4 regions of the Martinezella sp. CNPSo 3732 genome follow, and region 1 is predicted to be linked to each of the others. Evidence: predicted binding sites of a transcription regulator. Region 1 holds the regulator's gene; each other region holds the start of a gene.

Region 1 (2,199 bases):
CCGACCATGCTTGCGGCCGACAACCGGCTTCCGCAGATCAGCAAGACGGATCGGCATAGACGACTAAGTAACGAAGAGCAGAAGGCGGTCCGCACCGCAATGGCGGAAGCCCTGGATCGCACCATGCAGGGAAGCTTTGCCTGCCAGAAGGGAGCATGGTGCGTAGCCATGCTAGAAAACGGCTCGATATTGGTAACCATCGAAAATGCAGCTTACTTGTCCCCGGCTTGCGACACGGGGAATTTTGTCGTGACGCCAATCCGGCTGCGGCTGGACCATTGCCGTTCCGGAGCAATGCTCATAACCGGTGCGACATTGCGTAAAACCGGCTCCATCGAAATGATACTTACCGCAGACAAGCCCATTATCTCAGCCGCATTCGAGAACCCGCAACGTCCATGGACCAGGCATCGAATTTATAATTGGCGCACTGGCACATTCGACGCGCCAATTGCGCCAGCGTCACCCGTCGTCGACAATTCACCGGTCAGTGATAGCGACGAATAAGGCCCACGAGCTTGCCCTGAACTTTGACCCGGTCCGGCCCAAAGATGCGGGTTTCATAGGCCGGGTTTGCGGCTTCGAGCGCGATGGAGGCACCCTTGCGGCGGAAGCGCTTCAGTGTCGCTTCTTCATCGTCGACGAGTGCAACGACGATATCGCCGGGATTGGCCGTCGTCGAATTGCGGATAATGACCGTATCGCCGTCGAAAATTCCGGCGTCGATCATCGAATCCCCGCGAACTTCAAGCGCATAATGTTCGCCAGATCCGAGCATGTCGGCGGGAACGGTAATGTCGTGCGTATTGTTCTGGATGGCCGAGATCGGAACGCCGGCTGCGATGCGGCCCATCACGGGCACAGACGCCGAGCCGTTGTGATCGTCATTAGCCACTTTCGACGGAGCGGGCGGGGCAACGGGCTGCGGCTTGCCGAGGCTACCCTCGATGACGCTCGGTGAAAAGCCGCGACGCGGCTGAAGGCTGGGATTATAGGCATCCGGGAGCTTGATGACTTCAAGGGCCCTAGCCCGGTTCGGTAGCCGGCGGATAAAGCCGCGCTCCTCCAGCGCCGTGATCAGACGATGGATACCGGATTTGGATGCCAAATCCAGTGCATCCTTCATCTCGTCGAAAGATGGCGGCACACCGGATTCCTTCATGCGTTCGTGAATGAAGAGAAGCAGTTCCTGCTGCTTGCGCGTCAACATCGTCTTGGAACCCCAGAATCAAGAAAAGCTGTGAAACAAATCCAGAACGGACACTATATGTTCCATATGTGTTCCGCAAGTGCTTAAATTTCGGTAAAGCCTTGTGAGGTCAGTTAAATAATTACCATTTGCGAATGGATCGGCTCGGAACATCGGGGCGCCGTATCTGCGTTAATCCACAGAAAAATAAGGGAAATGCCGCTCTACTCGCTTCCGCGACTTTGTCGTTCAGCCCATGCGCCGAGCATTTGGACGAACGTGCCGCGCGACTGCATGAGCCGGCCATGGCAGAGAATCAGCAATCACGTTTGCGAGATTGCCTTCTATCCATGTCGTGTGCTCCGGGTGTTCCATGCTTCCATCTTGAATTGCGCGGGCGATGGGCGCAAATCTGCTTCCGCAAGCAAACAGGAGAAGCCATGATTTCGTCTCCGCATCCGCTGGATCATCTCGTGCTGCCGACCGTCAACATCGCTCTGGCACGCGAACGCCTCGGCAAGCTCGGTTTCACGGTAGCTCCGGATGCGCGCCATCCCTTTGGCACGCAGAATGCCTGCGTCTTCTTTGCCGATAAAACCTATCTCGAACCTCTGGGCGTCGCATCTCCGGAGCAATACGAGAAGAGCATCGTGGATGGCAATGTTTTCGTAGCGCGCGACCAGGCTTATCGTTTCCGGGTGGGGGAGGATGGCTTTTCAGCCGTGGTATTCGGTACGGATGATGCGGTGGCGGACGATAAGCGTTTCAAGGCAGCTGCGATTTCGGCGGGGCGGATGCTGGATTTCTCCCGTCCGATGAAGATGCCGGACGGCACGGAAACCACCGCCGGCTTTCGTTTAGCCTTCGGCGCCGATCTGCGTGCGCCGGATTTTCTCGCTTTCTGCTGTCAGCGCGTCAATCCGCTGCCGGCTGACCGCGGCGTGCTCGAGCGTCACGAGAACGGCGTGACTGGTATCGCGCGGGTAGCGCTTTGCACGCCGAAGCCGGGG
Region 2 (2,199 bases), on a different contig from region 1:
CGCAATGCAGCGAGCCGGGCTCCGCCTGCAGTTTGCCCGGGTGCATGACCGAGTTCGCGATCTCATGACGGTCGCCGGCATTGCCGACGTCGACAAACGCTGCAGCTTCAGCGTCGATGATGCCGTGGTGGCTGTGATAGCGACAGTTGAAGCTGTTCCGAAACCGTAAGCGCCAGACTTAGAACCCGGATTTAGAACAATGGCCAATGCCAGACATGGCCATGTTCGCCGTCACCTTGAAAGCTGTTGACCAGCGTGAACGTTTTGACCGTCCAAGCGATCGGCGCTTCCAAAATCACTTCGGGAAGAATGTGGTTGCAATAAAATAGCGTCATGTGGGGTTGGAACGACCCAGATATGTTGCTTTCAAAGCCCATGCTTTGCATTGCAGCATCCAGTTCCCGACGAAGTGTCGTTAGCCCTTCGTTTCCATCCCTGCACCAGAGCACATATTGACGGTTGTTGCCGTTGCCGAATGTGCCTGCCCGATCGAATATCAAGGGAAACGATTTTAAGCAGATGGTTGAGCCGGCCTCCAACGCAGCGAAGGTGGCTTCCTCCTGTGAGCGAGCGACGATGTCGATGGGATAGACGGTGGCATGATAAAGATCATGCTTTCTCGCTGTGCGTATCAACCCGTTTCGCCGACTTTGGCCTACGGTCATTTCAGCAGCCAATTTAGCGGTTTCCGGGTCCGGTAAAGCGGCAAAGTAGAGTGCTTGCCGGCGCTTTGGCGGGCTTTTGCCCGCGCGATTAATGGGCGGTTTGCCGAGATTGAATGACAACTGATCGGCGTGCTGCATGGCTTCATTCAAAGCCGGTGTGGCTCTGCCTCCTTTTGTTTTCCGATCTCCAAAGCATATGCCTCAACGGCCATGATTTCAAGAACAAAACAAGAACATTGAGGGCGGCGACATCCCTCGTTTCAAAAAGCGATCGAATAAAAGGACAGCCTGATCTGTTCATTCCAGGTTCGGGCCTGCGTGCCCAATCTCACCTAAAGGAACCACGATCATGTTCACCAGATCAGTCTTTGCGGCCGTTATTTTCGCTCTCATCGGCCTTGGTATTGCTTCCTGCTCCACGTCGGGAGATCACAATTCCGGCGGCGGCATGACGCTGAACGCGCCTCCGACTGGCGGCGGATATTGATCCTGTTCTGTCAATCGCCCTGAAGCCATTCGGCCGCCGTCAAAACGGTGGCACTTGTCGATCTTTGCAAGAATCGGGTTGAATTCGAGGCTTCCGAGGACGATTTTCATGACAAGTGGAACACGGGAGCTTTCGTCATGAACGAGACAAGGCAGAATTACCTGATCTTCGAAACCGCCGGCGGCTTCTGCGGCATCGCCTGGAATGATGTCGGCGTGCTGCGCTTTCAATTGCCGACCAAGGATGCTGGCGCGACAGAACGCCTGCTTCTGCGGCGTTTGCCAAACGCGCAGCCCGGCACGCCGAGCACGGAGATTGCGGGAGTGGTCGCCAAGGTGAAGCGCTATTTTGCCGGTGAGGAGATCGACTTTTCCGACGTTACGCTCGACCTCGGCGAGCAGGATGCTTTTTTCAAGCAGATCTACGATGCCGCCCGGCAGGTCGGCTGGGGTCACACGACAACCTATGGAACCTTGGCCAAGCAGCTTGGCGCAGGGCCGGAAGCCGCGCGCGATGTCGGGCAGGCCATGGCGAAGAACCCGGTGGCGCTGATCATCCCCTGCCACCGCGTCCTGGCCGCGGGCGGAAAGATCGGCGGCTTTTCCGCGCCGGGCGGCTCCAACTCCAAGGCTCGCATGCTGGAGCTGGAAGGTGTCCAACTGGCGCCGCCGAAGCCGGTGCAGCAATCGCTGGCGTTTTGAGCCAGACGATCGGGTGTGCGGCTAAAGCTGGCCGTCCTATTCCTTTGGCGCCTGACGGGCGCGGGAAAACAGCAGCGTCTGCTTGTCATTGAGGCGCATCGGCTTCGGATCGCCATAGCCGGCTTTTTCGGCAACACGAATCGAGGCCGCATTGTCGGGCGAGATCAGGCAGACGCTGCGGTCAAATCGCGGCTGCTGGTCGAGCCAGCCGACGGCCGCCGCAAGGGCCTCCGTGGCAAAGCCCTTGCCATGCGCCCACGCGGCCAGTGCCCAGCCGGCCTCCGGAATACCCCTGATCGGCGGTTCCATCACCCTGTGAAAGTCGGCAAAGCCGAGATCGCCGACA
Region 3 (2,199 bases), on a different contig from region 1:
CTTGCGCGCGATGCGGTCGGTCGGCAGATGCGGGAAGGTCAGCGCCAGAATGCGCTGCGTGTTCGCCGGGAAAGGCAGGGCGTTGAGTGTCGAGGACAGGGGCAAAGCGGCGGTCATGGGCATTCCACTCCAGGGTTATGGAAAAGGGCGCCGGGTTTCGGCTCTTTTCCAAGGTCAGACGAAAGGCCGGGTGACCGATGCTGCCGCCAAGCACCGATCCGTCCGGCAGGGGCCGCGCCTGCGCCGGCGCGGGTTCGACGGAAAAGCGGAAGAGGGCGCTGCTTGCTTCCTCCTCGCCTCCCTGTCGCAACAGAAACAGGGGCCGCCCCGCCGCCTTGGCCCTCAGCGCCAGCCGCCGGCTTTCGGTCAGGCCGAAACGGGCGGGATTGCCGCGTACTTCGAGAATGACGACGGCAAAGGCAGCGCTGCCAAGGGCTGCTTCTGCTACCCAGAGCGCATCGTCGAGCTTGCGCGGCGACGCCTGCAGGAAAGCCTGAGGCTCCAGCCCGAAATCGCTGATGCCGATGGCATAGGGCAGGCCAGCCTCCATCGTCGCAACCGTATCGCCGATCCAAAGGACCGGAGACTTGACCGCGACCATATCCGATGCTCGCGCATGCAGCCGCGCCGCAAGCGCAAGGGCAAAGCCGCTCGCCGTCCCGGCATCACGCAGGCCGAGCGAGCGGATTTCGGTCAGCGCATCGAGCGGCAGGCCGCCTTGCAGCGCCGCATCGAGCTCATCGACGCCAATCGGAAGGAGCGACCGTTCAAGCATAGGCGAGGCGGGCAGGGACTTCGCAATACCCGCCGCCTCTTTCGCCGACCTGTCTGCCAGCGTCTCATGCGCCGCGGCTGCCAGGGCCGGGATAGGCCTTCCTTCCAGTCGGGCAATGGTTTCACGCAGGGCAAAAAGCGTTTCCCGCGCCACGGCAGCCTCGGCCATGACGTTCACTCCAGATCGATAATGTTCCTGTTATGTTCTTATGGTTCCAGAGCTTGGAGAAAGAGTCAACACCATTTAATGAGAAAATATTCCTCTGCCTCAATCTGCTCTCGTAAAAGCAGCGCAAAGTCTCTATATGACCAGCCAAGGAAGGAATATTCATGGCTCGCGTCGACCAGAGCGAAGATTGGCGGGATCGCCACTCGCCCTCCATCAGCACATTCGAATCCCTGGCAATGGAGGCCTACAGCCACCTGCCGGACGAATTCCGTTCGCTCACCGGTGATCTCGTCATCCTCATCGAAGATTTCCCGGATGACGAGGTATTCGAGGACATGGCGCTGGAAACGCCCTTCGACCTGCTCGGCCTCTTCGAAGGCCGCGGCATCTCGGAGCGCTTTACCGCCCAGACCGGCGACATGCCCAACAAGATTCGCCTCTATCGCCGGCCGATCATCGATTACTGGGCCGAGAACGAGGAAACTCTCGGCGACATCATCACCCATGTCCTGATCCACGAGATCGGCCACCATTTCGGCCTGAGCGACGAGGACATGGAGCGCATCGAGGCAAGCGCCGAAGAAGCGACGGATCGCTGAAGCATTTCACATGCGAAAATTGCTGGCTGGAAAGAAGGAAAATCCGACGATTTATTCGCCTGGATGAAGCCTTTGCTGGCGCCGATCATTCCAATCGTTGACGAACACGATTACCCATCCCAGCGCCGCGATGACAAAGGGTAATATAAAGAAAAAGAAGATGGCTGCGCTATTCATAGTTTCAGCCTCCCCAAAACGTGCCTTGCTGCCATATGTAATGTAAAAGCAGCAAAAAGCCAAATGATGCTGGAAAGAATGGCAATCCACGAGACTTGCAAAGCAGCGGCACCGTTCACCGCTGAAACCACGGGGGCAATCAGGCCCGCAGCAATGCAAGCGGTAGACGCCCGATCAAGTGCATTGGCCAATAATTTGGTGCGTTCGTTGTGGACGAGGGTCATGACGGCTTGTTCTGCTTTTCTTCCGCATCACTGCTCCGAAAGCTTCATCTCCGGATCGTAATCCTTACCGGCGACCTCCTTGACCACAGCCTGGCCGCACTCCATCCGACCGCTCGTAGAATTGAAGCCATAGGTCGGCGAGCCGTATAGCTCCCAGCCCTTGTTCAGCGCTGCGCTCACCTTGTGGCAGAAGGAAGCGTCATCGGGGCCGGTGAGGAAGCGGTAGAGTTTCATCAAAGCATCTTTCGTGTTTGGC
Region 4 (2,199 bases), on a different contig from region 1:
TTCGGCATGACGGCAGCCTCTCGCCGTCACCGACATAGGTCTCGGCTTTGGCGGCGACAATAAAATCGTTCAGCTCGGCAAGATCCGGCATGGCCCTCTCCATTTTTGGTGAGCGGCCAAGATGCCATTCAATGCGAGATTTGTAAAGAACAAAAAGAGAACGCGCGCTAGCGATGGCTGCTTTCGCAGGCCTTCTGACCGATATCATCCTGCCAGTCCTGTATACTGACGGTCTTGGCATCGGCCTTCAGCGTCTTGTCGTCCTTGGTTACCCTGCCGGTCAGAACGTTGTAATCGCAGCTATAGCTGTTACCGGCTTCGAGGTTGTCACGAAAATCGTAGCCATAGCCGGCAACCAAAAATGCGCTGTTGCGGTAGGCGAGCGTCAGCGTTTGATGCCATCGGTCGCGCCCGATAGCATCGTTCTGCGAGGTGATCGCGATTGAACCGTTCGGCAGTGCGGCGATCGATGGTTCCTGGCCGTAGATGCCATCAGGCTCAGCGCGGCCCCATACCTTATCAGGGGCGGCGGCGGCCAACTTGAGCAGCTCATGTTCCTTGTCGCGGAGATAGATATAGATCCCGATCTCATAATCGGCATGGTCATTCGGCGGCATCGTCACCAGTAACGCAAGGTCCGGCTTACCGTCCTTGTTCCAATCGCCGATCGCCGCGTCAATGATGCGGTCGGAAGCAATGGTTTTTTCGGCGCGAGCCGCGATTGCGGTCAAAAGAAGAATGAGAGCGCAGCCAAGTGACTTCATCGTGATCTCCCGGTTTGCCTTTGCATAGCGCCCGGCCGCGCCGGCGTCCATTGCAGGCTAAAAAGTCGCCTGATGAAATTTCTTGATCCATCTATTGACTCTCGAACAAAAATAGAACAAAAAAAGAACATAACGAGTAAGGAGCGCCTAAATGACCGACATTATTCGAGACGTTGCAGCATTCACTTCCATCGTCATGTTCGTTGCCAGCTTTTCCCTCATCATGATGGCAATGTAAATTTTATCCCCCGTTTGCACATGCTGTTCCCATATTTGATGGGAGCAACTTCTGGACTTTACGGTCCGCAATGCCGAAAATGTCGCTGATTCATTCAGGCGTGCGGAAAGGTATGAAATGGCGGATGCAGGTGGCAGCGGCGCGGCAGCGCCGGTCGGCGAAATGCCGGAATTCGTGCACCTCAGGGTTCATTCTGCCTATTCTCTGCTAGAGGGCGCATTGCCGCTCAAGAAGATATTGGCCAAGGCGGCTGGGGACAGTCAGCCGGCCATTGCCATCACCGATACCAACAATCTGTTCGTTGCTCTGGAATTCTCGCAGAAGGCGATGGATGAGGGGCTGCAGCCGATCATCGGCTGTCAGGTATCGATCGATATGGAGGATGGCGGCGAGGGCGAGAAGCGTGGGCCGCAGCAGGCTTTGGCGAAGCTGCCGTCCATCGTGCTGCTTGCCGCCACCGAACAGGGATATGAGCGCCTCGTCGATCTCGTCAGCCGTGCCTATCTCGGCGGCGAAGGTAACCATGCCGTTCACATTACAGCCTCATGGCTGGACGAGATCGGTACGGAAGGATTGATCGCGCTCACCGGTTCGCTGACCGGCCCAGTCGATATGGCGTTGAAGGAAGGCCATGCGCCGCAGGCGCTTTCCCGGCTTTTGAGGCTGAAACAACTGTTCGGTGACAGGCTTTATCTCGAATTGCAGCGTCATGGCACCTATGATCGTCGCCACGAGCAGAAGATGATCGCGATGGCTTACGAGCATGAGATTCCGCTCGTTGCCACCAACGAAGCCTTTTTCCCGGCGCGCGACGATTATGATGCGCACGACGCCTTGATGGCGGTTGCCCACAATGCCATCGTCTCGGACGATACGCGGTTCCGCCTGACGCCGGATCATTATCTCAAGAGCCGTGCCGACATGGCGAAGCTCTTCGCCAACTTGCCGGAAGCGCTTGAGAACACGGTCGAGATCGCCCGTCGGTGCTCCTTCGTGTTGAAGACACGCTCTCCGATCCTCCCGCGCTTTACCGGGGCGACGGACGATCCCGAAGAGGCTGGACGCGCCGAGGCGGCCGAGTTGCGCGCCCAGGCAATCGAGGGTCTCGAGCAGCGTCTCGCCTCGCTCGGCATGGCGCCGGGTTACGAGGAGAAGGAATATCGCGACCGCCTGGAGTTCGAACTCAGCGTCATCGAA

What was found. Region 1 encodes LexA, which represses DNA repair genes until DNA is damaged. Its sites were predicted from a motif close to TGTTCNNNNTGTGTTCNG; they were not measured.
Region 2: the regulator LexA is predicted to act here: its motif matches at 884-901, upstream of AC13RM_RS20840 (2'-5' RNA ligase family protein).
Region 3: the regulator LexA is predicted to act here: its motif matches at 966-983, upstream of AC13RM_RS12235 (ImuA family protein).
Region 4: the regulator LexA is predicted to act here: its motif matches at 877-894, upstream of dnaE (DNA polymerase III subunit alpha).

Annotation. Positions count from the first base shown of each region.
Region 1 covers NZ_JBXSOO010000006.1:36,459-38,657, forward strand. The annotation lists gene AC13RM_RS13730 (ComEC/Rec2 family competence protein) at 1-507, shown strand, start outside; gene lexA (transcriptional repressor LexA) at 488-1,210, opposite strand; gene AC13RM_RS13740 (VOC family protein) at 1,630-2,199, shown strand, end outside.
Region 2 covers NZ_JBXSOO010000013.1:148,390-150,588, reverse strand. The annotation lists gene AC13RM_RS20845 (SulP family inorganic anion transporter) at 1-169, shown strand, start outside; gene AC13RM_RS20840 (2'-5' RNA ligase family protein) at 192-803, opposite strand; gene AC13RM_RS20835 (hypothetical protein) at 1,015-1,152, shown strand; gene AC13RM_RS20830 (methylated-DNA--[protein]-cysteine S-methyltransferase) at 1,290-1,853, shown strand; gene AC13RM_RS20825 (GNAT family N-acetyltransferase) at 1,890-2,199, opposite strand, start outside.
Region 3 covers NZ_JBXSOO010000004.1:342,180-344,378, forward strand. The annotation lists gene AC13RM_RS12235 (ImuA family protein) at 1-943, opposite strand, end outside; gene AC13RM_RS12240 (metallopeptidase family protein) at 1,105-1,542, shown strand; gene AC13RM_RS12245 (hypothetical protein) at 1,716-1,943, opposite strand; gene AC13RM_RS12250 (DUF1737 domain-containing protein) at 1,971-2,177, opposite strand.
Region 4 covers NZ_JBXSOO010000002.1:495,582-497,780, forward strand. The annotation lists gene AC13RM_RS07235 (DUF5680 domain-containing protein) at 1-91, opposite strand, end outside; gene AC13RM_RS07240 (hypothetical protein) at 168-764, opposite strand; gene dnaE (DNA polymerase III subunit alpha) at 1,120-2,199, shown strand, end outside.